Regions from separate parts of the Blautia sp. CAG:257 genome, predicted to be linked through region 1. Evidence: predicted binding sites of a transcription regulator. Region 1 holds the regulator's gene; the other holds the start of a gene.
What was found. Region 1 encodes HrcA, which represses chaperone genes, less so after heat shock. Its sites were predicted from a motif close to TGTTAGCACTCNNNNNNNNNGAGTGCTAACA; they were not measured.
Positions count from the first base shown of each region.

Region 2: QVP40_RS08455 (Hsp20/alpha crystallin family protein) is a predicted target of HrcA. The motif match lies at 2,368-2,398, and genes of this name have one in related genera.

Region 1 is NZ_HF999112.1:5,130-12,606, reverse strand. Features, by position in the region: gene dnaK (molecular chaperone DnaK) at 1-1,519, opposite strand, end outside; gene grpE (nucleotide exchange factor GrpE) at 1,704-2,333, opposite strand; gene hrcA (heat-inducible transcriptional repressor HrcA) at 2,352-3,422, opposite strand; gene QVP40_RS12290 (EAL domain-containing protein) at 3,829-4,659, opposite strand; gene QVP40_RS12285 (sensor domain-containing diguanylate cyclase) at 4,632-5,249, opposite strand; gene QVP40_RS12280 (GGDEF domain-containing protein) at 5,301-6,380, opposite strand; gene uvrB (excinuclease ABC subunit UvrB) at 6,632-7,477, opposite strand, start outside.
Region 2 is NZ_HF999069.1:22,633-30,109, forward strand. Features, by position in the region: gene QVP40_RS08445 (sugar ABC transporter substrate-binding protein) at 1-636, shown strand, start outside; gene QVP40_RS08450 (galactose ABC transporter substrate-binding protein) at 656-1,723, shown strand; gene QVP40_RS08455 (Hsp20/alpha crystallin family protein) at 1,780-2,232, opposite strand; gene QVP40_RS08460 (DUF6483 family protein) at 2,501-2,887, shown strand; gene QVP40_RS08465 (tRNA dihydrouridine synthase) at 3,425-4,369, shown strand; gene QVP40_RS08470 (hypothetical protein) at 4,391-4,516, shown strand; gene QVP40_RS08475 (alpha-glucosidase) at 4,604-6,271, opposite strand; gene feoB (ferrous iron transport protein B) at 6,581-7,477, shown strand, end outside.

The DNA of each region.
Region 1 (7,477 bases):
CAATTGCCTCTTTACGTTTCTTGTCCTGAGCCTCAAACTCTGCTGCTTCTTTTACAGCCTTGTCAATTTCGGAATCAGACATGTTGGAGCCTGCTGTAATAGTAATGTGCTGCTCTTTTCCTGTTCCAAGATCTTTTGCCGAAACATTTACAATACCGTTGGCATCAATATCAAAAGTAACCTCGATCTGCGGAACACCACGACGTGCTGGCGGGATTCCGTCCAGACGGAACTGGCCAAGAGATTTGTTATCTCTTGCGAACTGACGCTCACCCTGTACAACATTGATATCTACAGCAGTCTGGTTGTCTGCTGCTGTGGAGAAGATCTGGCTCTTCTTTGTAGGAATTGTTGTATTTCTCTCGATCAGACGTGTTGCGATTCCACCCATTGTCTCGATAGAAAGAGACAGAGGAGTAACATCCAGAAGAAGGATATCGCCTGCGCCTGCATCTCCTGCAAGCTTACCACCCTGTACGGAAGCGCCAAGTGCAACGCACTCATCCGGGTTCAGAGATTTGCTTGGCTCTTTGCCTGTGAGCTGTTTTACTTTATCCTGTACAGCCGGGATACGTGTAGATCCACCTACCAGAAGTACCTGGCCAAGTTCGGAAGCTGTGATGCCTGCATCAGACAGTGCACGACGTACCGGCTCTGCTGTTTTTTCAACAAGATCATGTGTGAGCTCATCAAATTTTGCTCTTGTAAGGTTCATATCAAAATGCTTCGGTCCCTCTGCTGTTGCAGTGATGAACGGAAGGTTGATGTTTGTAGTTGTTGCAGAAGAAAGCTCTTTCTTTGCTTTTTCAGCAGCTTCTTTCAGTCTCTGGAGAGCCATCTTGTCGCTGGAAAGATCTACGCCCTCAGTTCTCTTGAACTCTGCAAGCATATAGTCTGTGATCTTCTGGTCAAAGTCGTCACCACCAAGGCGGTTGTTTCCTGCTGTGGAAAGAACCTCGATAACACCATCGCCGATTTCAATGATGGAAACATCGAAAGTACCGCCGCCAAGGTCATATACCATGATCTTCTGTTCTTTTTCATTGTCAAGACCATATGCAAGAGCTGCTGCTGTCGGCTCGTTGATGATACGTTTTACATCAAGACCTGCAATCTTACCTGCATCCTTGGTTGCCTGACGCTGAGCGTCATTAAAGTAAGCCGGAACTGTGATAACTGCTTCTGTTACAGTCTCGCCAAGATATCCCTCTGCATCTTTTTTCAGCTTCTGAAGAATCATAGCGGAAATTTCCTGCGGAGAATATTTCTTGTCGTCAATTGTTACACGATAATCAGAACCCATCTCTCTCTTAATGGAGGAGATTGTTTTTTCTGCGTTGGTAACTGCCTGACGTTTTGCAGGCTCACCTACCAGACGCTCTCCTGTTTTTGTAAAAGCTACTACGGATGGTGTAGTTCTTGCACCCTCTGTATTTGCGATAACGGTGGGCTGGCCACCTTCCATAACTGCCACACAACTGTTTGTTGTTCCTAAGTCAATACCAATAATTTTTCCCATGATAATTTTTCCTCCTGATTTATTTTCATTCTTTGTCTCTATATCCATGACTACTTATTATCTAAGGATGCCCGATTCACTAAATTCATCCTTCCCTGCGGTCAGATTCATTAAGTTCCTTCGTGCGACCTTCGCACTAAATTCAACCTGCGCCATACGGCTTGTTTTCATTAAGTGCTCTAGGTCAATTGGCAACCTTTACCATACTGTGACGAACTACAAATCCTTTATAGGTGTAGCCTTTCTGAAGCTCTTCCACAACCATATTGTCTCCGGCTTTCTCATCTTCCACATGCATTACTGCATTATGGAAATCCGGATCAAATTCTTTGCCGACAGCCTCAATCGCTTCCACGCCAAGTCCCTCAAGTGTTGTCATAAGCTGTTTGTAGATCATCTTCATGCCGTCTGCAAAAGCATCTCCTTCCTGAGCCTGTGCAAGACCTCTTTCAAAGTTATCAACTACCGGAAGCATGTTTTCAATGATCTCTTTTGCTCCGATCACATACATACTGGATTTTTCTTTTTCTGTACGTTTACGGAAATTATCAAACTCTGCCATGCTGCGTTTCAGCCTGTCAGTCAGCTCCTCGATCTGCTGATCTTTTTTATCCTTTTTCTTTTTTCCAAAGAAAGAGGTTTTGGTCTTTCCCTCAGTTTTTTCATCCGCGGAAGCTTCGCTTCCCTCTGCGGTATTCTCTCCGGCTGTGGCTTCCGGTGAATCTTCCTGAGCTTCTGTTACAGTCTCATTTTCAGAAATTTCTTTTTCTGTGTCTTCCTGTACTTCAGCTGCGTTCTTCTTTTCTTCTGCCACGCGTTCTCTACCACCTTTCTATCCTGCCTGCTGGCTGTCACCATTTTCTTTTTTATTTTTTCCAAATACCTGATCTAATTCAACCTTCAGGGTCTTCAGATTATTAACAACATTTTCATAATCCATTCGTTTCGGTCCTACAATACCGATGGTACCATGCAGCCCCTGACCAAGCTCATAAGTAGCTGTTACAACACTGCAGTCCTTCATGGTCGGAATCGAAAGTTCATCTCCGATATACACCTGAACCCCTGTATTGTCCGCATCTGCCATGCTTTCCTTTACAAGGTCTGCAAGCTGCTGTTTTTCTTCAAAGGCGGAGATCAGTCCTGTTGCTTTTTCTTTATCTGATAATTCCGGATACTTGAAGAAGTTCGTAGCACCTGACGTATAGATTTCCAGATCCTCTTCATCCACATGTATGGTAGCCGCTACTGCGTCCAATACAGTGGCAACCAGCCCGCTGTGGATTCCCGCCTGTTCCTTCAGTCTTGCAATCATTCCCAGATTAATATCCTGAATCGGAAGCCCGTTGAGATTTGTATTCAGAAGAAGATTCAGTTTTAAAATTGTCTCGTCATCCATTTCCTCATCAAGATCTATGATCTGGTTCCGGATGACATTTCCCTCACAGACAACTACTGCTACCAGCTGAAGCTCATTTACTCTGGAAAGCTGGATAAATTTCAGCTTACTTCCGCTGTACTGGGGAACTGAGATCATTGTTGCGTAATTGGTATTGCAGGCAAGAACTCTGGCCACTTTTTTCAGGACCTTTTCCATCTTGTCTGTTTTCTCAATCATCAGATTTCGTATCTCTTCAATCTCATCTTCCTTTTCCTGCATCAGCTCATCCACATACAGCCGATACCCTTTATCTGAAGGAATTCTTCCGGCAGAGGTATGAGGCTGCACAATATAGCCTAAATCTGTCAGGTCAGACATTTCATTTCGGATTGTTGCTGAGCTGACATTAAGATCTGTATACTTGGAAATTGTCCGGGATCCCACCGGCTCCCCTGTTTCCATATAGGTCTTGATGATCGCTTTTAAAATCTTCTTCTTACGATCAGTCAAAATATCTTCCACGCCCTCAGCTCCTTTCCTTTTATTAGCACTCAATATCAAGGAGTGCTAACATCTACATTGTTAAGATAGCACCGTTAAAATATTTTGTCAAGAGATAAGAGATATTTTTATAAAAATCTTTTGTATACAAAAAATACAGACATTCCAGAGAATACGGATCTGAAATATCTGCATTCATATAACAAGGAACTTACAGGCGCTGTATATTATAACTTTCTCCAGTCTTACCCGATTCCCTGTTCTGACTCCATTTTTCAAGCTTTTAAACCGTCACTGTCTTTGAAGGAATCATCAGTTTACAGTCCGGAATAAGAAACAGATAACTGCTGTTGCAGTGGTAAAGCTTCAAATACTTCTGTTTTGCAGTTTCTGCATCAGAAAGTTCATTTTCAGCGTTTCTAAAACCTTAATCGTTTCCTTCCGTCTGACATTCCGCTGAAATTTTATTTCTTATGGCATTTTTGCTCATAGGTTTTCCAAAATAATATCCCTGAATACAATCAAGTTCCATTTTTTTCAGCATTTCATATTCTTCCAGTGTTTCCACACCTTCCTGACAGACTTTAATATTTACATCATGGCAGATTTCCACTATAAAAGTGATAAAGGCAGAATCAAATCGGCTGTATAAAATATCTTTCAGAAAGCTCCTGTCAATTTTAACCAGATCAATCGGAGCATTTTTCAAAAATTCTAAAGAAGAATACCCTGTACCAAAATCGTCCATCGCAATACGGATTCCCATTTCCCGAAGTTTTTTATATTTATTTCTGAAAATATCCATTCTTTGCACTGCACTGCTTTCTGTCAGTTCAATTACAAGATTCTTTGCAGGAAATTTTTCCTCTTCCAGAATTTTTTCTACATCTTCTATATACTGGTCATTCATCATCTCAAGAGCTGAAGCATTTACACTAATATCAAAATCCGGCTTGATCCTGATCCATTCTCCTGCATCCCGGATTGCCTGTCTCAGTACCCATCTCCCCATTTCATAAATCATTCCTTCTTTTTCCATAACCGGAATGAATTCCACTGGTGAAATACGGTTTCCCTTCTCATCACAAAAACGTACCAGAGCTTCTACACCGGTCAGCGCTTTTGTTCTGCCGTTTACCTGAGGCTGATAGTCCAGATAAAATCCACGAAACTCATGATTCATTGCATCTCTCAGCACTTTAAGAAGTTCCAGCATATGACTTTTTTGATTCAGGATCTCTTCTGTGAATATGACCATTCTGTCTTTTCCCTGTTCTTTTGCATACTGTAGGGCATAGTCTGCATGCAGATACAATTCATCTGCCGTCTGGCCGCTATCAGAAAAAAAGCACAGCCTGCTGACAGATGAATTTCAAGTTTCTCTTTTTTCCATTCCTGAAGAGCACTGAATCTTTTTTGTATTCTTGAAAAAAATTGATTTACTTCTTTTTTTCCCGCATCTCTCATAAGAAATCCCAGGCGGTCATTATCCAATCGAAACAGCCTTGCATTATCAGGTAGCAATACCTGTATATTATAAGCTATTGTACATAAAATCCTGTCTCCGAATTTTCTGCTGTAAAGTTCATTGATCTGCCGGAAATTATCCACGTCCAAAATAGCAACTGCAATTTTCTCTTCCTGACTTTTTTCTATGTACTTTCTGATTCTTTTCATAAACATCCTGTGATTAAAAAGCTGTGTAAGGGGATCCACCTTATTCTGTCCGTCCATTTTATGCATGATTCCGGCAAATATAACCGGTATCCCACATTCATCTCGTGTAAGATATCCACGGCATCTCATCCATACGTATTTTCCGCTTCTCTGTTTCGCACGAAATTCCACATAATGGGCATCTCTTCTGTTTTCACCGATTTCCATATTTGATTTATAAAATCAATTCCAGTCATCCGGATGAACAATCTTTCTCCAGTATCCAATGGGAGATTCTATTACTTCTCCCGGAAGATCAAACTCATCAATCAAAGCAGACGTATATTGAAAAACCCCTGTTTTCATATTACATACATAAAGATAGTCATCCGTACTGTGTACAATTGCCTCATAAAGATACTCTGCAGGATAGTCCATGCTTGTTTTTCCGCTTTGCTTACTCAGAGAAATTTCTTCCTCACAGGCAAGAACATTATTTTTATAATGCCTTAATTTTTCTTCATACATTTTTTCATCTGCCTGATCCAGAAGTTCATCCACTGTACACTTACTTCCGCCATTTGTATGACTGAGCCCATAAGAAAATGAAACAGAATAAGGTCTTCCTTTTTCCTGTCCGTATCTTTCTATTCTGCTGCGCCATTCTAAGATTTTTTTCGAGACAGTTTTTACACTTTTTCCAAAAAATGCAAGAGCAAATTCATCCCCACTTATACGGAACATAAAATCCGGTGATTCCAGCTGACTGTTCAGGAATTCACTTATTTTTTGAAGAACCACATCTCCCTCTGCAAACCCAAAACATTCATTTACTGTTTTCAGTTCATCAATGTCTATTAAAACCAGCACACAGGACTGTCCGCTGTCCAGCTTCTCCATTTTTTCTTCCAGCATCTTCTTTCCGCTTGCTCTGTTCCACACATTACAAAGAGAATCTCTGGCTGCACGTTCTGTAAGCTGAAGCATTTCTGTAATATCATAGGCCTGCTGCATATGAGCTTTTTTCCCTTTCCATACAATCAGGCTGTCATGATTCTCAAATACTCTTCCCAGCTTTGTATTGTTTTCTTCCCAGGTAATACAGGATGCAGGATCTTTCGATTTCAAAAGCTCCGGTATCTTACAAAATTCACACCGTTCTTTTTTTCCCACCTGAAATACTTCCCAGCACTTCATTCCTTCCGGATTCTGAAATCCATAGTCCTTTTTCATTTTCTGATTCATAAACAGGATTTCATTATTTTCCACATCTGTAATATAGATATTTGCCTGCATATGATTCAGAATTTCTTTCATTTCCATTTTCTTTTTCTCTCCTTTAGAGACTGCCTTCTTATCTCCGGTAATACCATAGAATTCTGATTGCAGGCAGTCTCACAGCCCTCATTTTCCATTAAACAAATAATTCAGCCAATTTGTTTACTGTCATTCAGTATATCACATATTCTGCCCCCTGTCACAAAATCCCACATAATTCCACTTTTTTCCGCAAATCAGAACATGAATTTCACCTTTTTCAACAGGTACGTTCTTTTATTTACAAATACTTATAGCTATACTTCCTGAAGATTCTTTTTCAGCTCCAGCATCTTATCCCTCAACTCCGCCGCCTGCTCGAAATTCAGATCTGCTGCTGCCGCACGCATCTGCTTTTCTACCTGGGCGATCAGCTTCATCAGCTCCTTACGGCTCATGGACTCCGGATCTTTTTTCAGCTTCACTTCTGTCTCTGCAACTGCTTTGGAAACTGTGATCAGGTCACGAACTGCCTTCTTAATAGTTGTTGGTGTAATTCCATGTTCTTTATTATAAGCCTCCTGAATACTTCGCCGGCGCTCAGTTTCCTGAATGGCTTTTTTCATGGAATCCGTCATAACGTCCGCATACATGATCACATGGCCTTCACTGTTTCGTGCCGCGCGGCCGATGGTCTGGATCAAGGAGACTTCCGAACGGAGAAATCCCTCTTTATCTGCATCCAGGATTGCCACCAGCGTAATCTCGGGAATGTCCAGTCCCTCCCTGAGAAGGTTAATTCCCACCAGAACATCAAATACATCCAAACGCATATCACGGATAATTTCCGCTCGCTCCAGTGTATCAATGTCAGAGTGAAGATATCGTACACGGATTCCCACATCCTTCATATAGGCAGTCAGATCCTCTGCCATACGCTTGGTCAGAGTTGTAATCAGAATTTTGTGACCCTTTTCAACTTCTTTATTTACCTCACTGATCAGGTCATCAATCTGTCCCTCTACCGGACGAACCTCCACCTTCGGATCAAGAAGCCCTGTAGGACGGATGATCTGCTCTGCCCGAAGCAGCTCATGTTCAGCCTCATATTGCCCCGGTGTTGCTGATACAAACATCACCTGGTCCAGCTTTCCTTCAAACTC
Region 2 (7,477 bases), on a different contig from region 1:
CAGGAAGCCCTGGAAAATATGATGATTTCTATTCCGATTATTTTTGTGGAAACAGGCGCGGGAGATTCTTTTCCTGTGATCCGGTCTGATGATTATGCTATGGGAAAGGCATTGGGGGAGGCTGTTCTGGAGGATATGGAGCGGACCAAAGCCCCTGGAAAGGTAACAATAATAACAGAAAATATGGAACGGGACAGTGTGAATCTGCGCTATAAAGGACTTAGAGATACCTTGAAAAATTCAGGTCGTAAGGTGCTGATAAGCAGCCTGAGCGGAGACTTCAGCGCCGGGCTTTTTGACCAGATTCCTTATCTGGTAACCCTGGATAAAAGCACAACAGAACGGGCAGCCGCACTGTGGAAAGAGAGCAGACAGAGCCGGGGAAAAAATCAGGACATCTGTAAAATATATGGAACCGGAAACACTGCTCAGACGGTAAATGCTCTGGATAACGAAGATATTTCCATGCTGGTTTATCAAAATGAATTTAACATGGGATATCAGGGGCTTACCTGCCTGGTAGAAAATAAGAAAAAAGAGTGGATAGAGAAAAATACCAGCATCAGATACAGAACAGTAACAAAGAAATCTCTGTATGAAGATGAAAATGAACGTTTGCTGTTCTCGGATATCTGATCCGTAGGAGGAAGGGAAAGTGAACAGGGAAAAAAGAACATGGGTCCTGGCAGGAATATGCTGTATGACAGTAGTTTTCAGCGGATGTTCGGGCAGCAAAAAGACTGCGGAAATACAGCCGCAGAGCATAAAGATCGGTGTCAGTGTGTACGATCAATATGATACATTTATGTCAGAAATCATTTCCCAGCTTCAGTCATATGCCAGAGAAAAGGAAAAGGACTGGGGAATTTCCATTACTTTGGATATTCAGAATGCAGATCAGAGTCAGTTTACTCAAAATGATCAAATGGAAAATTTTATTGAAGAAGGATGTGATCTTGCCTGCATCAATTTGGTTGACAGAACGGACGCTTCCATCATTATTGAAAAAGCAAAAAGTAATCATGTTCCGGTGATTTTTTTTAACAGAGAGCTGGTGGAAGAAGATCTGGAACGCTGGGAGGAGCTTTATTATGTAGGGGCAGATGCTTTTGAATCCGGGCAGCTTCAGGGAGAAATCCTGGTAGAACAATGCGAACAGGATTTTGCATCTATTGACACAAACGGGGACGGCATTCTTCAATATGTGATGCTGGAAGGCGAGGCAGGACATAATGATTCCATGGTACGCAGTATGTCCGTGATCAATAAAATTACAGAAAGCGGATACACAGTAGAAAAGCTTGCTGATGAGATTGCCAACTGGAACAGAGATCAGGCCTCTAATAAAATAACGCCGTTTCTTAATTCTTATGGATCTGAAATTGAAGTGATACTTGCCAATAACGACGATATGGCGCTAGGGGCTGCCGATGCTCTTAAGGCCCGGGGAATGGACAGTCAGTCAGATAACTGGCCGGTGATTTTGGGAGTTGACGGAACAGATGTAGGGCTGAAAGCCGTAGAAAAGGGAGAGCTTCTTGGCACTGTTCTGAATGATGCAAAAGGACAGGCCCAGGGAATGCTGGAGCTGGCGGGCTCTCTTATTCTGAAAAAGGACCTCAGTCCTGAATATACGCTTCAGGATGGAAAATATATTCGTCTTCCCTATCAGAAAGTAACGGCTGAGAATGTAAGCGAGATACAGAGCCGCCAGTCAGAATAAGGTATATAAAAACCGGGGTCTGAAAGACCCCGGAGAATAAAGAGAAGATGAAAGCATCAGCCTTCAATTGAAATATAGCCGGTGTTTTCTATTTTTTTCGGCGCTTTCTTTGGTACAGAAAGCCTCAGGATGCCGTCCTCATATTTTGCATGGATATCTTCCTGGGCAACATCCTCTCCTACAAAGAAGCTTCTGCTCATAGTGCCTGCATAACGCTCTCTGCGGATGTAATTGCCCTGTTTATCCTGCTGATCTTTGTCAAGACCTTTGGCAGCGGATAAGGTAAGATAGCCGTCTTTCAGCTGAACTTTGATTTCATCTTTTTTAAAGCCTGGCAGATCAACATCAAGTTCATAGCTGTCGTCTTTTTCGCGGACGTCTGTTTTCATCATGTTCTGAGCATGTTTTCCATATAATGGATTTTTCTTTCCCCAGAAGTTGTCATTGAATCCAAAGTTCATCCAGTCATCATCAAATAAGTTTTCTCCAAAAATACTAGGCATTAACATAAGTCATCTCTCCTTTTTTTATTATCTATGTTAATATGTGTTATTACGGAACCGGGAGGTTTCAGGAAACGAAAGATGCAGGTTTTGTATCTTTTTATTTCCCTTCCTTTGTTCTGTATGTAATATAACACTTGCTGCTAGCAGAGTCAAGAGGTGAGTGCTAATTATTTTGTGAAAAATGTGTGAACGGATATAAGAGATTGCAATAGAAGTATTATTTATGTTAATCTATGAAAAACTATCATAGATACTGAAAGGAGTTTACGCTATGCTTCAGGATGACTACATACTCAGACAGATCCGGGAAATGGTGCGTGCAGTGCTGAAAATGCTGTTTCAGGTGGATGCGCAGGAGCTGACGCCAGAGATAATTGAGAACGAGAGTGAAAGGGCTGAACTTGAAAGGCTGATAGCCTTAACAGAAGAGGGGAAAATAGATGAGGCAGAAAATCAGCTTTATGAAATGACCTGCGATGGAGACAGAAGCAGGCTGAAAACAGGGCTGCTGTTTTATTACAGTCTGAATGGAAAAACGGATGAGTTTCTGGAGGAGCATAATTTCAGTCGGGAGGAAATTATGACGGGAATCCAGGATCTGGCAGACAGATATGGATTAAGTGGGATTGCGGAAGCCTTCCGCACAGAGATTATGTAAAAATATCAGCCACATATAATGTCGAAAAATGTAAAAAACTTGCGGTGAATAAAGAAGAATAAACATTGAAATAAAATATGCGAATATGCTATGATATGGAAATGGAATAACCGTGTTACAGGGTGGCTGACCTCTATTCTTACATAGAATGGGGGTGGTGCTGATGAAACATTTTGATTTTAAAGACCTTATGGCTTTTGGAATGTTCATTCTTGCATTGCTGACATTCGTTTTTACGTTCTGTCGATAATGATTTAAAGCATAGAAAAACCACCCTCAGAACTTTGGCGAGTTTAGGGTGGCATTTTCTATGTACGCTTTTAAACAGGTCAACCCCTTGTGGGCGGTTGTTCCTCTAAACATATTATAGAGCAGAAAATGGAATAATGCAAATGATTTTTGGGAGCCTGAAAACAGGCTTTTTTGTATAGCAGGAAACATTGATTTTGCATATATCAGGTGGAAATATTGCCATAAACTGTGCAAAACGATATAATACAGACTGTAAAAATAAATCACAGATAAGGAATTTGATATATGCAGTTTTATATGGCACCAATGGAAGGAATTACCGGATATATTTACCGGGCAGCGTATCATAAAAGCTTCGGGAACATAGATCGTTATTTTGCTCCGTTTATTATGAGCAGGCGTCTGAATCAGAAGGAGATCAGGGATATCCTTCCGGAAAATAATGAAGGGATGGAGCTGATCCCTCAGATTCTGACAAACCGGGCGGAGGATTTTCTTGCTATTGCAAAAGAGATCAGACAATATGGATATGATAAGGTGAATCTGAATCTGGGCTGTCCTTCTCCTACGGTTACATCAAGAAACAGAGGCTCCGGTTTTCTGGCGTTTCCCAGGGAACTGGATCGTTTTCTGGAGGAAATTTTTGCGTCCTGTCCAATGACTGTTTCCATAAAAACAAGAATTGGAGTGGAGGATGAGGAGGAATGGCCTCAGCTTCTGGAAATTTTTGAAAAATATCCTCTGGAGGAGCTTATCATACATCCCAGGCTGAAAACAGATCAGTATAAGAAGAATACCATTCACTGGGAGGCCTTTAAAAAAGCAGAGGAAAGCAGCAGGCACTCTCTTTGTTATAATGGGGATATTGTAAGCAAAGATGATTATGAGAAAGTTGTGCAGAGATTTCCCGGTACGGAAAAGATTATGATCGGAAGAGGGATTCTGAAAAAACCGTGGCTGGCAGAGGAAATCAGCAATGGAGACCAAAAAGACAGCAGCCGGTATAAAGAGGAGCTTTTTGAATTTCATGAAGAGCTTTTAAAGGGATATATGGATTATATGTCCGGAGACAGGAACACTTTGTATAAAATGAAGGAACTGTGGGCATATCTTGGAACCTCATTTACAAATCCGGAACGCTATATGAAAAAAATCCGAAAGTCTCAGCATATCAGTGAATACAGGATCTGGGTTGGAAATCTGTTCCGGGAGCAGGATTTAATTTTGTGATCTATCCGGAGAGGCAACATCATGGGGATGTATATTCTGACCGTAGAAGATGAAGAAAAACCGGAACAATTTTCGGAGCGGAAGCTTCTTCATGGAGGATATCAGATAAGCAAAAATGGAACAACTGTACTGGATATGGCAGAGTAAGAATTGTATAAAAAGAGAAATAAAGTGCCTCATTTCTTTCCTGATCAGGGGATAGAAATGAGGCGTTTTATAAAATATTGGAGCTTTTTACAGTTCCAGAATGACAGCCTGATAATTCTTTAAATGAAGAATGTTTTCGGAAATATCTGTCTCCGGATAGTTGTTCAGCAGCACGTTTTTGCATTTGCCCGGAAGGGTAATATCCTGAGGCTCTGTCTGGAAGTTTCCAATAACCAGCAGCGTTTTTTCTCCTTTTCGGAAGTATGCCATCAGGTTATGCTGATCTTCCAGATAAGGGATCAGATTGCCGTAGACAATGGTCTCTTTATAGTCCGGATCCTTGCGCAGAGCAGTCAGCTTTTTATAAAAAGACAGCAGAGAATCAGGATCGTTCAGCTGTGATTTTACGTTGATTTCACGGTAATTCGGGTTCACGGAAAGCCACGGGGTACCGGAGGTAAAACCGGCATTTTCCGTGCAGTCCCACTGCATTGGTGTACGTGCATTATCCCGGCTGTAAATGGAAATGCATTTCAGTGCTTCTTCTCTGGTACAGCCTGCATTCAGCGCCACATGGTATTCGTCAATGGTGCTGATATCATCAATCTGATCAATAGAGGAAAACTTCATATTTTCCATTCCGATTTCCTGTCCCTGATAAATAAAGGGCAGACCCTTAAGCATAAAATACATGACAGCAAGCATTTTTTTGCTGTAAATGCTTACTTCACCCTCTGGAATATAATGGCTGACACCTCTTGGTTCATCATGATTTTCAATAATATTTGAGAGGAATCCGATATCTCCCACACGCTTCTGAGAGTGGAAGCAGCAGCGTTTATAATCATCAGGAGTGATTGCTTTACGGTCGTACCAGCCCTTGCTGCTTGCGCCGAAAACAACAGGAGCAAAGTCAAACATACTGGAAAAATATCCGTTATCTCCAATGAAATCAGGGAGCTCTTCATCCTTTTCATTAAAGACTTCACCTACGGAAAAAGCCTCATGCGGACCAAAGGTACGGTCCCTCATTTCTCCCAGAAATTCTCCTACACCCCGGGCCTCTGCAAGCATATTGTCAACCGTGCAAAGTCCGTCTGCCCGGTCAGAAGCATAATCTTTATAGGGGAGTTTTTTCTTAATATTGATAATGGCATCGATGCGGAAGCCGCTGAGACCGCGATCCAGCCACCAGTTGATATTTTTGTAAACTTCTTCCCGGACGTCCGGGTTTTCCCAGTTAAGATCCGGCTGTTTTTTATGGAAAAGATGCAGGTACTGTTTGTCAGGATGTCCGGGGAGAGGCTCCCATACGGAACCGCCGAAGTAACTGCGCCAGTTACAGGGTAGCTGTCCTTCTTTTCGGTCCTCAATGTAGAAGAAATTGCTGTATTTTCCCTCGGGATCTGCACAGGCTTTTTCAAACCATTCATGCTCGTCAGAGCAATGATTGACAACAAGATCCAGAAGAATGTACATGTCTTTTTTCCGGGCTTCAGTAAGAAGTCTGTCCATGTCATCCAGGGTACCGAAAGCGGGATGAATATTGTAATAATCTGAAATATCATAACCCTGATCTGCCATTGGGGAAGGATAGCAGGGTGAAATCCATACAATGTCCACTCCAAGTTCTTTCAGATAGTCAAGCTTTGATATAATACCCGGAATATCTCCGATTCCGTCGCCATTGGAATCAAAAAAGCTTTTTGGGTAAATCTGATAGGCAACCTTATCGTGCCACCATTTACGTTTCATAATCGTCCTCCTCAGTTCATGTGAATACTTATTGCCGAAAGCCATTGGGCTTGTGCCGGCCTTATTTTAATATGGGATTTATAGTATAAAGCATGGAACAGAAAATTGCACTGGTCATTCTGTCAAAATTTCAGCATATATAAGTCGGAAATTTACTGCTGTGAAGGCCGTGAACAGGAATGACAATATGAAATAATGGCGAAATAATCCGTCGAAACAGAGGGTTTTCTATTGACAAACAGTGATATTTGTCATAAAGTTTTCTATGACAAACAATAAAGATTATCAAATGAAAAGAGGAAGAGTCAGATGACGCTAAAGGATCTGCCGATCGGAAAGACGGCAACAATACGTTCTGTAGGCGGAGAGGGGGCTCTCAGACAGCATTTCCTGGATATGGGACTGATCCCGAAGGGAGATGTAACTATGGTAAAGTATGCTCCTATGGGAGATCCCATGGAGCTTCGAATCCACAGCTATGAGCTTACACTTCGTCTTGCTGATGCGGACAAAATTGAAATAGAAAATGTGAGAGATGCAGGAGAAAAAAGAGACGCATCTAAGAAAAACAACAGCCATTCCATCCCTCATCCGGGATTGGGAGAAGGCGGAAAATTTCATTTTAAGGAAACGGAAAATCCCCTTCCGGACAGTGAAATGCTTACCTTTGCACTGGCAGGAAACCAGAACTGCGGAAAGACAACTTTGTTTAATCAGCTTACCGGCTCCAGCCAGCATGTGGGAAATTTCCCAGGTGTTACTGTGGACAGAAAGGATGGATCGATCCGTGGAAAAAGCAATACCCTGGTAACAGATCTTCCGGGAATTTATTCCATGTCTCCGTATTCCAGCGAAGAAATCGTAACAAGGAATTTTGTACTGAATGAGCATCCAAGAGGTATTATTAATATTGTGGATGCCACAAATATTGAGCGGAACCTTTATCTTACCATGCAGCTGATGGAGCTGGATATTCCCATGGTTCTTGCCCTGAATATGATGGATGAGGTCAGGGAAAACGGTGGTTCGATCGTTATCAACCGGATGGAGGAAATGCTTGGAATCCCTGTAGTTCCTATTTCCGCAGCAAAAAATGAGGGAATTGACGAGCTGGTAGCCCATGCTCTTCATGTGGCAAAATATCAGGAAAAGCCGGAAAAAATAGACTTTTGTGATGCGGATGATGACGGAGGAGCTGTTCACAGA